DNA from 3 places in the Streptomyces tatrensis genome. Region 3 is predicted to be linked to each of the others. Evidence: predicted binding sites of a transcription regulator. Region 3 holds the regulator's gene; each other region holds the start of a gene.
What was found. The regulator HrcA, encoded in region 3, represses chaperone genes, less so after heat shock. The targets are predictions, from matches to a motif close to TTNGCACTCNGNNNNNCNGAGTGCNAA.
Positions count from the first base shown of each region.

Region 1 (5,798 bases), 1.2 Mb from region 3:
CGCATGCCGGGGGGCCCCGCGTACAAACGCACCGGCGCGCCACAGAGCGCGTCCGCCGGTGCCATACCGCTCATCCAGAGGGGCAGAGGGACACGGCCCGTTGAAGCCCCGGCAACCCTCCAGTCGGTTCTCGCGATCGCGCATTCCAGCGCCGCCAGCGAGGTCCCCGGCTAGGGAAGGTGCCAATTCCGTCTCATGGCGAAGTGCGCCATGGGGAAGATGAGGAGAAAGGGCCTCGCCATCATGGCTGCACAGTCTGTCGCAACCTCTGCCGAAACCGTTGAAAACACCGGCGTTGAAACCAACACCGTTGGCACCTCTGTCGATCTCGGTCCCGCCACCGGCCTTTCCTGTCGTGAGTGCGGTACCCGCTTCGAGCTCGGCCCGATCTTCGCCTGCGCCGAGTGCTTCGGCCCGCTCGAAGTCGCCTACGACCTGCCGCTGGGCGACCCGGAAGCCCTGCGCGCCGCCATCGAGGCCGGCCCGAACAACATCTGGCGCTACGCGCCGCTGCTGCCCGTCCCGGCGGACGTGGCCTCCAAGCCGAGCCTGAACCCCGGCTTCACCAAGCTCGTGGACGCGGCCAACCTGGCCAAGGAGCTCGGCGTCACCGGCAAGCTGTACGTCAAGGACGACTCCGGCAACCCGACGCACTCCTTCAAGGACCGCGTCGTGGCCATCGCCGTCGAGGCCGCCCGTGCCTTCGGCTTCACCACCCTCTCCTGCTCCTCCACCGGCAACCTGGCCGGCGCCGTCGGCGCCGCGGCCGCCCGCGCCGGCTTCCGCTCCTGCGTGTTCATCCCGCACGACCTGGAGCAGGGCAAGGTCGTCATGGCCGGTGTCTACGGTGGCGACCTCGTCGGCATCGAGGGCAACTACGACGACGTCAACCGCTTCTGCTCCGAGCTCATCGGCGACCCGCTGGGCGAGGGCTGGGGCTTCGTCAACGTCAACCTGCGCCCGTACTACGGCGAGGGCTCCAAGACCCTGGCGTACGAGATCTGCGAGCAGCTCGGCTGGCAGCTGCCCGACCAGATCGTCATCCCGATCGCGTCCGGCTCGCAGCTCACGAAGATCGACAAGGGCCTGCAGGAGCTGATCAAGCTCGGCCTCGTCGAGGACAAGCCGTACAAGATCTTCGGTGCCCAGGCCGAGGGCTGCTCGCCCGTCTCGACCGCCTTCAAGGCCGGTCACGAGGTGGTCCGCCCGCAGAAGCCGAACACCATCGCTAAGTCGCTGGCCATCGGCAACCCGGCGGACGGCCCGTACGTCCTGGACATCGCGCGGCGCACCGGCGGCTTCGTCGAGGACGTCAACGACGAGCAGGTCGTCGAGGCCATCAAGCTCCTCGCCCAGACCGAGGGCATCTTCGCCGAGACCGCGGGCGGCGTGACCGTCGGCGTGACGAAGAAGCTCGTCGAGAACGGGCAGCTCGACCCCACGCTGACCACCGTGATCCTGAACACCGGTGACGGCCTCAAGACCCTGGAGGCGGTGGCCGAAGGTGGTGGCCAGACCGCCACCATCCGCCCCAGCCTGGACGCGTTCCGCGCCGCCAACCTGGCCTAGGGGGGTGTCCGGCGGATCAGGGCCGGGCCCGGGTGGTCTGGCACCGCGCCTTGCCGCGTTGTCGTCGGTCGCCGACGCTCCGCGTCGACTCCCTCCTCCGCCTTGCAATGCACGGCACCAGACCACCCGGGCTGATCCGGCCCTGATCCGCCGGACACCCCCTTCTCTTCTCCCTGCACACCGGAAAGGCAGTAGCGCCATGAGCGTCAACGTCCGCATCCCCACCATCCTGCGCACCTACACCGGCGGCCAGGCCGAGGTCCCCGCCGAGGGCGCGACCCTCGAAGAGGTCATCCAGTCCCTGGAGGCGAGCCACCCCGGCATCGCCGCGCGCGTCCTGGACGACCAGGGCAAGCTGCGCCGCTTCGTCAACGTCTACGTCAACGACGACGACGTGCGCTTCGAGGGCGGGCTGCAGACGTCCACCCCGGACGGCGCGGGCATCTCGATCATCCCCGCCGTCGCGGGCGGCTGCTGAGCGGTCAACGGCTCGTAGAAACTGAATTGCCCCCTCCGTTACCAAACGGAGGGGGCAATTCTGCTTGATTGGGCGCGGTAGAGTTGGGGAAGTCCCCTCCGCTGTTCTTGCCCGCCGCATATGAGCGGGCCGCTGGAGGGTTGACATTGAGTCAACATGCAAGCGCGCTATGGGTCGTTGGCCAGGTTTGTCCGGCCCGAGTTGCCCAGGAATATTCCGGGTTTTCACCCTATTTCAATCTTTTGGCGTGTCCAGAATTCTCGTCGGAATGACCTGTTGCAGACAGCAGCGGTGCGGATACATTCAGCCCCGGTCGAGGCGTTCCGGCGCAAGTTCTGACCCGGGACCGCGAAGTGCGGTCCTGCGCAAGGGCCAGTAATAGGGGAGTTAGGCATGGCTCAGGGCACCGTCAAGTGGTTCAACGCGGAGAAGGGCTACGGCTTCATCGCGGTCGACGGTGGTGCGGATGTGTTCGTCCACTACAGCGCCATCCAGATGGACGGGTACCGCACCCTTGAAGAGGGTCAGCGGGTCGAGTTCGAGATCTCGCAGGGCCAGAAGGGTCCGCAGGCGGACATGGTCAAGCTCGCCGCCGGCTAGTCCGACCGCGATCGACCACCGACACGTACGGGGCCGCGCACAGCGGCCGCGCACGACGGCACAACGGCATATGTACGAGGGGCCCACATCCTGGACACGGGATGCGGGCCCCTCGTGCGTGGCGGTTCCGGCGCCCTTGCGGCGCCTGGGTGTTCATCCCGGGTTGCCCGAAGCCGCTTGCACTCGGGGGGGTCGAGTGCTAATCATTGGCGTTAGCACTCTCCGGGTGAGAGTGCTACCTATACGAGGACCGGGTCAGTGAGGCCCGCAGGGTCCGGCGGGAAGAAACCGCCGGGCACGCAGGCCGTCCGTCGCGGGCGCGGGCGCGGTCCGGGAGCAATCCACCGCTGTCCGGGAGGACCACTTCAGATGGCCAAGATCATTGCGTTCAACGAGGAGGCCCGGCGCGGTCTCGAGCGAGGCATGAACCAGCTCGCCGACGCCGTCAAGGTCACCCTTGGCCCCAAGGGTCGCAACGTCGTCCTTGAGAAGAAGTGGGGCGCCCCCACGATCACCAACGATGGTGTCTCCATCGCCAAGGAGATCGAGCTCGAGGACCCGTACGAGAAGATCGGCGCCGAGCTGGTCAAGGAAGTCGCCAAGAAGACGGACGACGTCGCCGGCGACGGTACGACCACCGCCACCGTTCTCGCCCAGGCGCTCGTCCGCGAGGGCCTGCGCAACGTGGCCGCCGGTGCGAACCCGATGGCCCTCAAGCGCGGTATCGAGAAGGCCGTCGAGGCCGTCTCCGCCGCCCTGCTGGCGCAGGCCAAGGATGTCGAGACCAAGGAGCAGATCGCTTCGACGGCCTCCATCTCCGCTGCCGACACCCAGATCGGCGAGCTCATCGCCGAGGCCATGGACAAGGTCGGCAAGGAAGGCGTCATCACGGTCGAGGAGTCGCAGACCTTCGGCCTGGAGCTCGAGCTCACCGAGGGCATGCGCTTCGACAAGGGCTACATCTCGGCGTACTTCGCCACCGACATGGAGCGCATGGAGTCGTCCCTCGACGACCCGTACATCCTGATCGTCAACTCCAAGATCGGCTCGGTCAAGGACCTGCTGCCGCTCCTGGAGAAGGTCATGCAGTCCGGCAAGCCGCTGCTGATCATCGCCGAGGACGTCGAGGGCGAGGCGCTCTCCACCCTCGTCGTCAACAAGATCCGCGGCACCTTCAAGTCCGTCGCCGTCAAGGCTCCGGGCTTCGGCGACCGTCGCAAGGCCATGCTCGGCGACATCGCCATCCTCACGGGCGGCACGGTCATCTCCGAGGAGGTCGGCCTCAAGCTCGAGAACGCCGGTCTCGACCTGCTCGGCCGCGCCCGCAAGGTCGTCATCACCAAGGACGAGACGACCATCGTCGACGGCTCCGGTGACAGCGACCAGGTCCAGGGTCGCGTCAACCAGATCCGCGCCGAGATCGAGAACTCCGACTCGGACTACGACCGCGAGAAGCTGCAGGAGCGCCTGGCGAAGCTCGCCGGCGGTGTTGCGGTCATCAAGGCCGGCGCCGCGACCGAGGTCGAGCTCAAGGAGCGCAAGCACCGCATCGAGGACGCCGTTCGCAACGCGAAGGCGGCCGTCGAAGAGGGCATCGTCGCCGGTGGCGGCGTGGCCCTGCTGCAGGCCTCCTCGGTCTTCGACAAGCTCGAGCTCACCGGCGACGAGGCGACCGGCGCCAACGCCGTCAAGCTCGCGCTGGAGGCCCCGCTCAAGCAGATCGCCGTCAACGGTGGTCTCGAGGGTGGCGTCGTCGTGGAGAAGGTCCGCAACCTGCAGATCGGTTGGGGCCTGAACGCCGCGACCGGCGAGTACGTGGACATGATCGCGGCGGGCATCATCGACCCGGCGAAGGTCACCCGCTCTGCCCTGCAGAACGCGGCGTCCATCGCGGCTCTCTTCCTCACCACCGAGGCCGTCATCGCCGACAAGCCCGAGAAGGCCGGCGCCGGTGCCGGCGGCGGCATGCCGGGCGGCGACATGGACTTCTGATCCACCCCCGGGCTCCGGCCCGAAGGTAGATCGGCTGTTCTTCACGTACCGAGGGCGGCATCCTCTCCTGACGGAGGGGGTGCCGCCCTCGGGCGTTTGCGCGGCCCTAGAAGCCGGTGGTGTCGATGTCGAAGTCGAACGGCTCCGGGACGTGCAGGGGCTGGCCGAAGGAGACCGTCTTGCGGGAGCGGTATCCGTGAGGGGAGGGGTCCCAGAAGCAGGTGATCTCCGAGTGCTGCATGTCGACGACCAGATAGATGGGCACGAGCAGGCCGTACACATCCAGCTTCTCGTTCCAGTCGGCGTCCTTGGTGGAGACGGACGTGAACTCTCCGACCAGCGACAGTGCCGCTCCGTCCGCGTGGAGTCCCTCTTCGTCGAAGGCTGCCTCGTCCGCGACGTACAGGTCCGGCCCATAGCCGCGCTCCGCCGCCGCGAACCGGAAGAGGAAGGGCGAGGTGTCCGCGAAGTGGCCCTTGGGGACGTGTGCCTGGAGCTGCTCTCGCAGGAGACGCATGCGACGGGAGTAGCGCAGCTTGGAGAACGGCGACACGATGATCTTCCCCCGGATGAGCTCGGCTTTGAAGCCGACTGGCGTGTTCATCTCCGCAACCGTCTGCAGGAGGTTCTCGAACGTCGGTGGCGCCGACAGCGTGTCTATGGGTGTGGCCCGCTCGGTCATGATCGTCACCGTCATCCTCCGGATGGCGTGCTGTGCCCCTGAATGTGTGCCTCGTCCCAGGCTAGCGGCGGGCGGACCGCCATGCCCGGCCTATGGGACGGACCGCCCCAGCCCCCCGACCTTTGGTTGACTGCAGACATGACTGATGTGTTCGTCAAGATCTGCGGGCTCAAGACCGCGCACGACGTCGAGGTCGCCGTGGCCACCGGGGCCGATGCCGTCGGCTTCGTGTTCGCGCCCGGCAGTCCGCGCACGGTCGACGCCGAGACGGCACGGGAGCTCGCCGTGCACGTGCCGGACGGGGTGCTCACCGTAGGAGTGTTCCGCGGGCAGTCCGTCGCCGAGGTGCGGCGCTTCGCCGAGGAGAGCGGCGTACGGGGCGTGCAGCTGCACGGCGAGGAGGGCCCGGAGGACTTCGCGGCGCTGCGCGCGGAGGGCCGCACGCTGCTGCGGGCCACGGCGCAGCACGTGGAGCGC
Region 1 is NZ_JBMDLB010000011.1:4,446,351-4,452,148, reverse strand. Features, by position in the region: SAM riboswitch class I at 68-226, shown strand; gene thrC (threonine synthase) at 244-1,569, shown strand; gene ACODT5_RS35935 (MoaD/ThiS family protein) at 1,769-2,047, shown strand; gene ACODT5_RS35930 (cold-shock protein) at 2,441-2,647, shown strand; gene groL (chaperonin GroEL) at 3,017-4,639, shown strand; gene ACODT5_RS35920 (Uma2 family endonuclease) at 4,746-5,321, opposite strand; gene ACODT5_RS35915 (phosphoribosylanthranilate isomerase) at 5,460-5,798, shown strand, end outside.
Region 1: groL (chaperonin GroEL) is a predicted target of HrcA. The motif match lies at 2,824-2,850, and genes of this name have one in related genera.

Region 2 (5,798 bases), 2.5 Mb from region 3:
CCAGGCCGGTGCCGCCGCCGGCCCGGCCCCGGTCCGCGTCCAGGCGTACGAACCGCTCGAAGACCCGGTCCCGGTCGGCCTCCGGGATGCCCGGCCCGTCGTCCGTGACCTCCAGCAGTGCCCAGCCGTCCTCGGCCGAGGCCCGGACCACGACCCCGGTACGGGCGTACCGCAGGGCGTTGTCCACCAGGTTGGCCAGCGCCCGCTCCAGCCGCGCCGGATCCCCGGCGGCCGGTACGGGAGCCCGCGCGTCCAGCCGTAGCGGAACCCGGGTCTCCGGGCGCCGCGCCACGTCCTCGGCGGCCAGCAGCGCGAGGTCCACCGGCTCGGTGCGCGGCGCGGGCCCGCCGTCGAGGCGGGCCAGCAGGAGCAGGTCGGCCGCGATGGCCTGCAGCCGCTCGGTATCGGCCAGCGCGGCCGCCACCGACTCCCGGTCGGGGTCCCGCAGCGCCACCTCCAGCCGGGACCGGACGGCCGCGAGGGGGTTGCGCAGCTCGTGCGAGGCGTCGGCGGTGAACTGCCGCTGCCGGGCGTGGCTGCGCTCCAGCCGGTCGAGCGTGTCGTTGACCGTCCGGGCCAGCTGCGCGATCTCGTCGGCGCCGCCCGGGTCCGGGACCCGCCGGTCCAGCTCGCTCCCGGTGACCGCCGCCAGCCCGGTGCGGATCGCGGTGACCGGGCGCAGCGCGTGGCCCGTCACCCACCAGGCCAGGGCCGCCGAGAAGACGATCAGCGGGGGCGCGCCGGCCAGCAGGCCGAGCGCGACGGCCCGGTTGGCGTCGTCGACGTCGCCGAGCACGGTCGCGGCGTAGACGGTGTGCGGGTCGTGCGCCCCCGGCGGGCCGGGCGCGTCCACGGCGACCACCACGCGCCGCTGTGCGCCGGGGCGCGCGGGCGGCAGGACGGCCGACCGCACGTCCTGGCCGGGCGCGGGGCTCAGCTCCGTCAGCTCCGGGGTGTCCTTCAGATCCCCGCTGGTGGCCACGACCGTCCCGGCCGCGTTCCGTACGAGGACCAGGTCGACCCCGCCCTCGGGCGCGGGCAGCCGGCCCCCGGCCGGGAGGCTCCCGGTGTCGTACTGGGCGGCGACCTTGCGGGCGGCGAGCTCGGTGCGGCCGGTGGTGTTCTCGATGAGGTTGGCGCGCAGCAGGGTGTAGAGCCACAGCCCGCCGGCGGCCAGGACGGCCGCCATCGCGAGGGCGGCGGCCGCGGCGGCGCGGGTGCGCAGGCTGCCGAGGCGGCGGGGCCGCCGGGGCTTCGGCCCCGGCTCAGCCACCGTCCGGGGCCATCCGGTAGCCGGTGCCGTGCACGGTGAGGATCGAGCGGCGGCCGAAGGGGGCGTCGATCTTGCGGCGGAGCGAGGAGACGTAGACCTCGACGATGTTCGGGTCGATGCCGTGCGGGGTGTCCCAGACCTCGTCGAGGATGTCCTGCTTGGCGACGGCCCGGCCGGGCTGCTCCATCAGGCAGCCCAGGACGCCGAGCTCACGGGCGGTCAGCTCGATCTCGTGGGCGCCGCGGCGGCAACGGCGGCCGCGGGGATCGAGGACGAGGTCGCCGGCCTGCAGGACGCCGGTCCGGGCGGCGTCGCCGGCGGCGGCGGTGGCGCGGCGGGTGAGGGCGCGGAGGCGGGCGGCGAGGACGACGAAGGAGAACGGTTTCGTCAGGTAGTCGTCCGCGCCCGAGTCCAGGCCCTCGGCCTCGTCGTACTCGCCGTCCCTGGCGGTCAGCATCAGCACGGGCGTGGCTACGCCGTGGGAACGCATCCGGGTGCAGATCTCGTAGCCCGAGAGGCCGGGGAGCATCAGGTCGAGGAGGACCACGTCGTACGGGCCTCCCGTGAGGGCCAGGTCCAGGCCGCGGTGGCCGTCGTGGGCGAGGTCGATCCAGTGGCCGTCGGCGGAGAGGCCGCGCCGCAGTGAATCGGCGAGGCTGACTTCGTCTTCGACGACCAGGATCCGCATGCCCCAAGCCTCACATACCGGGCAACAGTCCTTCTTGACGCCGAGCTCGCACCGCTGCGCGGGCTTCACCCCGCTGCGCCGGACTCCGTCCGGCGGTGGCCGGCCGGACCGCTCGCCACCGCCGTCCCGGCGCGGGGCCCCGTGGGCGGGTGCGGCTGGGTCTGCCCTGCGGGGCGGAGTTCCCCTACCCGCCCTTCGCCCGTTCCCCGGGCGCTGCCCGGACCCGCGCCTCAAACGCCGGCGGGGCTGGGTATGCCCCGGGCTCTGCCCGGGCCCGGTCCTCAGGCGCCGGACGGCTGGATCGGTGCGTGCGGGCTGGATTGCCCGTAGGGCAATTTCAGCCCCGCCGGCGTTTGAGGCGCAGGGGTCCGGGGACGGGTCCCCGGCAGTGGTGGCGCGCGTGGAACGGGGGCATCCAGGCGGCCAAGGCTGCGAAACCAGCGGCGCGTATTGGCACTCCGCTTGACCGAGTGCTAATCCCCGGAATAGTCTCGCATCTGGCACTCGCCCCTGGTGAGTGCCAACACGGCGACAGGCAGATCCGGCACCCGCGACGACGGATCGACATGGTCGCCACCTCAGACAATTAACCCCGGATCTCCGAAGCGGAAGGTCAGATCGTGACGACCACCAGCTCCAAGGTTGCCATCAAGCCGCTCGAGGACCGCATTGTGGTCCAGCCGCTCGACGCCGAGCAGACCACGGCCTCTGGCCTGGTCATCCCGGACACCGCGAAGGAGAAGCCCCAGGAGGGCGTCGTCCTCGCCGTGGGTCCGGGTCGCTTCGAGGACGGCCAGCGTCTCCCGCTGGACGTCACCGTCGGCGACGTCGTCCTGTACTCCAAGTACGGCGGCACCGAAGTGAAGTACAACGGCGAGGAGTACCTCGTCCTCTCGGCCCGCGACGTGCTCGCGATCGTCGAGAAGTAATCACTTCTCCAGTTTTGCTTTGAGCTACGCCCCTGGTCACCCCTGCTGATGCCGGGCGGCGAGGGGCGTAGCTCGTTCTAGACAGGCGGTCGCGGTGAGCGGCCGGGGATAGCAACGAGAGGGCTGAACCGCTCCCATGCCGAAGATTCTCAAGTTTGACGAGGACGCCCGTCGCGCCCTTGAGCGTGGCGTCAACAAGCTTGCCGACACCGTGAAGGTGACGATCGGTCCCAAGGGCCGCAACGTCGTCATCGACAAGAAGTTCGGCGCTCCCACCATCACGAACGACGGTGTCACCATCGCGCGTGAGGTCGAGCTCGACGACCCGTACGAGAACCTTGGCGCGCAGCTCGTCAAGGAGGTCGCGACCAAGACCAACGACGTCGCGGGTGACGGCACCACCACCGCCACCGTCCTGGCGCAGGCGCTGGTCCGCGAGGGTCTGCGCAACGTCGCCGCGGGTGCTTCCCCGGCCGCCCTGAAGAAGGGCATCGACGCCGCGGTCAAGGCCGTGTCCGAGGAGCTCCTCGCGACCGCCCGTCCGATCGAGGACAAGTCCGACATCGCCGCCGTGGCCGCGCTCTCCGCGCAGGACCAGCAGGTCGGTGACCTCATCGCCGAGGCGATGGACAAGGTCGGCAAGGACGGTGTCATCACCGTCGAGGAGTCCAACGCCTTCGGCCTGGAGCTCGAGTTCACCGAGGGCATGGCCTTCGACAAGGGCTACCTGTCCCCGTACATGGTCTCCGACCAGGAGCGTATGGAGGCCATCCTCGATGACCCGTACATCCTGATCAACCAGGGCAAGATCTCCTCCATCCAGGACCTCCTGCCGCTGCTCGAGAAGGTCATCCAGGCCGGCGCCTCCAAGCCGCTCCTGATCATCGCCGAGGACGTCGAGGGCGAGGCGCTCTCCACCCTCGTCGTCAACAAGATCCGTGGCACCTTCAACGCCGTCGCCGTCAAGGCGCCCGGTTTCGGTGACCGCCGCAAGGCGATGCTGCAGGACATGGCCACCCTCACCGGTGCCACCGTCATCGCCGAGGAGGTCGGCCTCAAGCTCGACCAGGCCGGTCTGGACGTACTGGGCTCCGCCCGCCGCGTCACGATCTCCAAGGACAGCACCACCATCGTCGACGGTGGCGGCTCTTCCGACGAGGTCCTCGGCCGCGTCAACCAGATCAAGGCCGAGATCGAGTCCACCGACTCGGACTGGGACCGCGAGAAGCTGCAGGAGCGCCTGGCGAAGCTCGCCGGCGGCGTCTGCGTCATCAAGGTCGGCGCCGCCACCGAGGTGGAGCTCAAGGAGAAGAAGCACCGTCTCGAGGACGCCATCTCGGCGACCCGCGCCGCGGTCGAGGAGGGCATCGTCTCCGGCGGTGGCTCCGCTCTCGTCCACGCCGTGAAGGTGCTGGAAGGCAACCTCGGCCTGTCGGGCGACGAGGCCACCGGTGTCGCGGTCGTGCGCCGCGCCGCCGTCGAGCCGCTGCGCTGGATCGCGGAGAACGCCGGCCTCGAGGGCTACGTCATCACCGCGAAGGTCGCCGAGCTCGAGAAGGGCCAGGGCTTCAACGCCGCCACCGGCGAGTACGGCGACCTGGTCAAGGCCGGCGTCATCGACCCGGTCAAGGTCACCCGCTCCGCGCTGGAGAACGCCGCTTCCATCGCGTCGCTGCTGCTCACGACCGAGACCCTGGTCGTCGAGAAGCCGGCCGACGACGAGGGCGACGCCGGTCACGGCCACGGTGGCCACGGCCACAGCCACTGACCTCGCCAGTAAGCACGGCAAGTAAGCACGGCAAAGCCCCGGTCACCGCTGCCAAGCGGTGGTGACCGGGGCTTTCCCGTGTGCCGGGGCCGCAGGCACTGCGGTCGGTGGGTGGTGGGTGGCTACATCGCGCCCAGTTCCTTCATGAGGCGCATGGCGTCGTAGTGCCACCAGCCTTCCTTGAGCATGCCGTCCTCGCACCGGAAGACCGTCGTGCCGGTCATCGTGCAGGTCTTGCCGGTCGGGGCGATCCCCATGAACTCGCCCTTGTGGGTGCCGGTCCAGGTCCACAGGGTCGTGACGTAGTCGTCCTGTGCCATCTGGGCGTCGCGGGTGAAGCTGAAGTCGAAGGCGCCGCGCCACATCGTGACGTCCTCGCGGATGCCCTCGCGCCCGATCTTGTCCACGGGGTTGCTGATGTCGTGGTCGTGGTAGTCGGCCGCGACGATCTCGTCGGCGACGGACATGTCGCCCTTCGTCACGACCTCGTCGTACAGCCGGTTCACGAGCAGGGTGTTGAGGTGCTCGTCCCGTACGACGTCCAGGTTGGTGAACTTGGGCATCCCTTCGCAGAGGGCCACCATCTCCTGGAACATCCGGTCGGTCTCCGGGAGTTGAGAGTTCTTCATGGCGGCTTCGTACGACGGGAACTCGACGACGTCGACGTAGTGGGTCTTGGAGTCACGGTCCTGCGCGACACGGCTGGCGAGGACCGTACGCCTGCCCTGAGTCTGCTCCACGTAGCGGTCGAGGAGATCGTTGACCGCCTCGGGCTGGGTGGTTTCGTAATCGACTATCTGTACGAATGTCATGGCGTCTCCCGCGCTGGATGGGACACATTCAGTCTAGGGAGATTTCACCCATATGCCTCGTTTACCCACTGGTCACCGCGCGCGGCCTGGTCACTGGGGCCCGTACTTGCGCCCCGTACGCGAGGACATCCCGCCCAGCAGCCCCCGCGGGGTCAGCTTCACCACGCCCATCAGCGCCTTGTACCGCGGGTCCGGGATCGACACCGTCCTGCCCCGTGCCAGATCGGCCAGGGCCGCCGCCACCAGCTTGTCGGCGTCGAGCCACATCCAGCCGGGGATGTTGTCCGTGCCCATGCCGGCCCGCTCGTGGAACTCGGTCCGCACGAAG
Region 2 is NZ_JBMDLB010000011.1:5,771,805-5,777,602, forward strand. Features, by position in the region: gene ACODT5_RS42420 (sensor histidine kinase) at 1-1,273, opposite strand, end outside; gene ACODT5_RS42425 (response regulator transcription factor) at 1,266-1,961, opposite strand; gene groES (co-chaperone GroES) at 2,582-2,890, shown strand; gene groL (chaperonin GroEL) at 3,027-4,658, shown strand; gene ACODT5_RS42440 (ester cyclase) at 4,781-5,470, opposite strand; gene ACODT5_RS42445 (SDR family NAD(P)-dependent oxidoreductase) at 5,561-5,798, opposite strand, start outside.
Region 2: groES (co-chaperone GroES) is a predicted target of HrcA. The motif match lies at 2,412-2,438, and genes of this name have one in related genera.

Region 3 (5,798 bases):
CGCCGGCCGCCTGCGCGGCGCGGGCCTCCTCGACGGAGGTGACGGTGACGATCGTGTACGTACCGACCTTGCGCAGGCAGGTGAAGGCCGCGGGCGAGGGCACGCCGAAGGTGAACGAGACCACGGGTACCGGGTCTTCGATGAGAATGGCCAGTTTGGCGTCGTAGCCGTCGTCGCTGTTGCCGATGATGTCCTCGTCGGCGAGGGAGATCTCGTACCAGGAGGCTTCACTGGCGAGGTGCCCCCGGTAGGCCTCCACGACCGCCGGGTCCGCGTGGGAGGCCTGCGGCAGGAAGAGGTTGACGCCGAAGGGGCGGCGGGTGAGCGCGCGCAGCCGCTTGATCTCCTGGTACATGCCGTCGGCGGTCTTGTAGCCGCCGGCGAGGAAGCCCAGTCCGCCCGCTTCGCACACGGCGGCCGCGAGCGGCGGGCAGGACGCGCCGCCCGCCATGGGCGCCTGCACGATCGGGTACGCGAAGAGACCGTTCGGTGCGGAGGACATGAGCTGCATCGTGCCATGTCCCGCTCATGGGACCGAATCACGGCATTCGCCTGGCATAGTCCCCTTCACCGGGGTGCCCGAATACCGCCGCCGCCCTGCCGTCCCGCATGCCGCGAGCCCGGTCCGGGGCATCCCCGGACCGGGCTCGCAGGTGTTCTCGTACGCTGCCCGTACGCTGCTCCGCGCGCGGCTCAGCGCCCGTTGAAGGCGTCCTTCAGGCGGCTGAACAGGCCTTGCTGGCCCGGCGCGAACTGGCCGAGCGGCCGCTCCTCGCCGCGCAGCTTCGCCAGCTGGCGCAGCAGGTCCTCCTGCGCCGGGTCCAGCTTGCTGGGGGTGGTGACCTCGACGTGGACGATCAGGTCGCCGCGACCGCCGCCGCGCAGGTGCGTGACGCCCCGGCCGTGCAGGGGGATCGCCTGGCCGGACTGGGTGCCGGGCCGGATGTCGATCTCCTCCAGGCCGTCCAGCGTCTCCAGCGGGCACTTGGTGCCCAGGGAGGCCGCGGTCATCGGGATGGTGACCGTGCAGTGCAGGTCGTCCCCGCGCCGCTGGAAGGTCGGGTGCGGCAGCTCGTGGATCTCCACGTACAGGTCGCCGGCGGGGCCGCCGCCGGGACCGACCTCGCCCTCGCCCGCGAGCTGGATGCGGGTGCCGTTCTCGACGCCCGCCGGGATCTTGACGGTGAGGCTGCGGCGGGAGCGGACCCGGCCGTCGCCCGCGCACTCGGGGCACGGGGTCGGGACCACGGTGCCGAAGCCCTGGCACTGCGGGCAGGGGCGCGAGGTCATGACCTGGCCCAGGAAGGACCGGGTGACCTGCGAGACCTCACCGCGGCCGCGGCACATGTCGCAGGTCTGCGCCGAGGTGCCGGGGGCGGCGCCTTCGCCGGAGCAGGTGGTGCAGACGATGGCCGTGTCGACCTGGATGTCCTTGGTCGTGCCGAAGGCGGCCTCGTCCAGTTCCAGATCGAGGCGGATCATGGCGTCCTGGCCGCGGCGGGTCCGCGAGCGCGGTCCGCGCTGCGAGGACTGGCCGAAGAAGGCGTCCATGATGTCGGAGAAGTTGCCGAAGCCACCCGCTCCGAAGCCGCCGGCTCCGCCGCCGCCCGAGGAGGACAGGGGGTCGCCACCGAGGTCGAAGACCTGCTTCTTCTGCGGGTCCGAGAGGACCTCGTAGGCGGCGTTGATCTCCTTGAAACGCTCTTGCGTCTTGGGATCGGGATTCACATCCGGGTGCAGCTCGCGCGCGAGCCGCCGGAATGCCTTCTTGATCTCGTCCTGCGATGCGTCGCGGCGCACGCCGAGAACGGCGTAGTAGTCCGTGGCCACTTACGACTCCGCCAGGATCTGTCCGACGTAACGTGCCACTGCGCGTACCGCTCCCATCGTTCCGGGGTAGTCCATGCGGGTCGGTCCGACCACGCCGAGTTTGGCGACTGCTTCGCCGCCCGAACCGTAGCCGACCGAGACGACGGACGTGGAGTTCAGTCCCTCGTAGGCGTTCTCATGCCCGATCTTTACGGCCATTCCCGACTCACTGGCCTCGCCCAGCAGCTTGAGGAGCACGACCTGCTCCTCCAGCGCTTCGAGCACCGGCCTGATCGTCAGGGGAAAATCGTGTCCGAAGCGGGTGAGGTTGGCGGTGCCGCCGATCATCAGCCGCTCCTCCGCCTCCTCGACCAGCGTTTCGAGGAGGGTGTCGAGGACGGCCTTCACCGTCACCCGGTCCTCGCTCTCGAAGGATTCCGGAAGGTCCTGCACCAGCGGCGGCACGTCGGTGAACCGGCGGCCGACGACACGGCTGTTGAGGCGGGCCCGCAGGTCCGCGAGCGAGGCCTCCCCGAAGGGGGTCTGGCAGTCGACGAGCCGCTGCTCGACCCGTCCGGTGTCCGTGATCAGGACGAGCATCAGGCGGGCCGGGGCCAGCGCGAGCAGCTCGACGTGCCGGACGGTGGAGCGGGTCAGCGACGGGTACTGGACGACGGCGACCTGCCGGGTGAGCTGCGCGAGCAGCCGTACCGTGCGGCCGACGACGTCGTCGAGGTCCACGGCCCCGTCGAGGAAGTTCTGGATGGCCCGGCGCTCGGGCGTCGACAGCGGTTTGACCCCCGCCAGCTTGTCGACGAAGAGGCGGTAGCCCTTGTCGGTGGGGATCCGGCCGGCGCTGGTGTGGGGCTGGGCGATGTAGCCCTCGTCCTCCAGCACGGCCATGTCGTTGCGCACGGTGGCGGGCGAGACGCCGAGCCGGTGCCGCTCGGTGAGCGCCTTGGAGCCGACCGGCTCCTCCGTCCCGACGTAGTCCTGGACGATGGCGCGCAGCACTTCGAGTCTGCGTTCGCTGAGCATCGCGCACACCTCCATCGTTTCCGTCGTTCGCGGCTTCGGCAGGCTCTGCCTGCTGGCACTCTGAGCGTTCGAGTGCCAGAGATCCCCCGGTCAGTGTACGGCGGGCTGGTACACCCGTAGCAAGGGCGGCCCGCCAAGGTAGCGTCGCGGCATGGACGTGCGTTGGGAAGAGGCGGGCTGGGAACAGCTCACAGAACGGACCGGCCGCAAGCGGCTGCCGGTGTGGGACTGCACCGTGGGACTGGTGCTGGGCGAGGATTCCGCCCTCCTGATCGACCCCGGGTCCTCCCTGCGGGAGGGCTCGCTGGTGCGGGCCGAGGCGGAGGGGCTGGCGGGGCGGCGCGTGACCCATCTCGCATTCACACACGGACATTTCGACCACGTACTGGGCGGCGCGGCCTTCGCGGGGGCGGAGGTCTACGGCGCGGTCGGGCTGGACGCCGTGCTCTCGACGGGCCGGGAGGAGCTGCGCGAGGACGCGGTCCGCCAAGGCCTGCCGGAGGCCGAGGCGGCCGAGGCGGCGGACCTGCTGGTGGTCCCCCGGCACCTGGTGTCGGGCGAGTGGACCCTCGACCTCGGCGGGCTGCAGGTACTGCTGGCGAACGTGGGGCCCGGGCACTCCGGGCACGATCTGGCCGTCTTCGTGCCCGGTGCCCGCGAGGTGGTCTTCTGCGGCGACCTGGTCGAGGAATCGGGCGAGCCGCAGGCCGGTCCGGACGCGGTGACCGGGCAGTGGCCGGCGGCCCTGGACCGGCTCCTCTCCCTGGGCGGGGACGACGCTCTGTACGTACCGGGTCACGGAGCGGTGGTCGACGCGGCCTTCGTACGTGCCCAACGCGACACACTGGCCGCCCGTTTCGGCGTGTCGGACACCTGAGGCGGCCCGCTCTCCTACCCTCGGCCGGATGCGTGAGTACTCCCCCGACCTGACCCCGCAGTGGAAGCGCGCCAAGCCCGTACCGGAGGTGCCGGCCGATCCCGATCTGGTGGTCGAGGTGGCGGGTACGGACTTCTGCGGCGCGGTGGTGGCCTGCGAGGCGGGCACGGTCACCCTGGAGGACCGCTTCGGCAAGCGGCGCGTCTTCCCCCTCGAACCCCGCGCCTTCCTCCTGGACGGCGCGGTGGTGACCCTGACCCGCCCGGCCCGGGGGCCGGCCGCCCCGGCCCGTACGGCCTCGGGCTCCCTCGCCGTCCCAGGTGCCCGCGCGCGGGTGGCCAGGGCGGGCCGGATCTACGTGGAGGGCCGCCACGACGCCGAACTGGTCGAACGGGTCTGGGGCGACGACCTGCGGATCGAGGGCGTCGTGGTGGAGTACCTGGAAGGCATCGACGACCTCCCGTCCGTGGTCGCCGACTTCGCCCCCGCGGCCGACGCCCGCCTGGGCATCCTGGTGGACCACCTGGTCCCGGGCTCCAAGGAGTCCCGCATCGCCGCCTCCGTGACCTCCCCGCACGTCCTGATCGTGGGACACCCGTACGTGGACGTCTGGCAGGCGGTGAAGCCCTCGGCCCTCGGCATCCGCGCCTGGCCGGTGATCCCGCCCGGCCAGGACTGGAAGACGGGCATCTGCCGGGCCCTGGGCTGGCCGGAGAACACCGGAGCCGCCTGGCAGCACATCCTGTCCCGCGTGACCTCGTACAAGGACCTGGAGCCCACCCTGCTGGGCCGCGTCGAGGAGCTGATCGACTTCGTTACTGCCGGTGGTACCGCTTGAACTTCGGGAGGGTGCCGAACTCACTGGTGTCCAGCTTGACGTCCAGGATCTCCAGGGGGACGGGGTCTCCGAACCCCACCCTTCGCTCGACCTTGTAGTCCGCTTCCTCACCGGTCCCGGCCGGCTCCGTGAGGAGCAGGCATTCCGCCTCGAAGGGATCGATGATCAGGTAGGCGGGGACCCGACCGGCCGCGTACATCGAGCGCTTGATGCCGTAGTCGGCAACCCCGCTGTTCTTGGACACGACCTCGACCAGCATCGCCACGGCCGGGGCGGGGATGAGGCGCCCGGGACCCGGCTCACTGCCGTTCTCCAGCACCACGAGGTCCGGCTGGGGTTCGCTGGTTTCGCCGGGGATCGCGATGTCCTGGGTCTGGAGCGACTCCCACCGGTCGCGCGGAATCTGGTACAGCACGGACAGCACGATCCTGTTGTGGACCCGGTCCGGCCCGGCCATCATCACGATGTCCCCCCTGAGGAGTTCGGCCTTGAAGCCCTCCGGGACCTCGAAGTCCTCGAAGACTTGCGCGGCATCCGTGATCAGCCGGTCATCCACAGCGGTCATCTCCGTGGTCCTCCGCATCCTGCCGCCGTCGCTTACGGTGGCAGCCTAGGAACAGGATAGGCAGGCGCGTCCCGATTCCGCCCGGATTCACTCCCCCGAGTGGTCAGTCCACGAGGTCGCGGACGACGGCGTCGGCCAGCAGCCGCCCCCGCAGGGTCAGGACGGCCCGTCCGGCCTCGTACGGGTCCGGCTCCAGCAGCCCGTCCCCCAGGGCCCGCCCGGCCGCCGCGAGGCCCGCCGGGGCCAGCAGGGACAGCGGGACGCCGTCCACGAGCCGGAGCTCCAGCAGGATCCGCTCCACCCGCCGGTCCTCCTCCGAGAGGAGCTCACGCCCCGCCCCGGGCGAGCGCCCCTCCGCCAGCGCGGCGGCATACGCACCGGGGTGCTTCACGTTCCACCACCGCACCCCGCCCACGTGCGAGTGCGCTCCGGGCCCGGCCCCCCACCAGTCGGCCCCGCGCCAGTACAGCTCGTTGTGCAGGCAGCGCCCGGCCTCGGAGGTGGCCCAGTTCGAGACCTCGTACCAGGAGTACCCCGCGTCGGCCATCACCGAGTCCAGGATCAGGTACCGGTCCGCGTGGACGTCGTCGTCCGTCATCGGGACCTCGCCCCGCCGGATCCGCCGCGCGAGCTGGGTGCCCTCCTCCACGATCAGCGCGTAGGCGCTGATG
Region 3 is NZ_JBMDLB010000011.1:3,294,511-3,300,308, forward strand. Features, by position in the region: gene ACODT5_RS30790 (nitronate monooxygenase) at 1-502, opposite strand, end outside; gene dnaJ (molecular chaperone DnaJ) at 694-1,830, opposite strand; gene hrcA (heat-inducible transcriptional repressor HrcA) at 1,831-2,847, opposite strand; gene ACODT5_RS30805 (MBL fold metallo-hydrolase) at 2,999-3,724, shown strand; gene ACODT5_RS30810 (DUF3097 domain-containing protein) at 3,753-4,562, shown strand; gene ACODT5_RS30815 (Uma2 family endonuclease) at 4,540-5,127, opposite strand; gene hemW (radical SAM family heme chaperone HemW) at 5,231-5,798, opposite strand, start outside.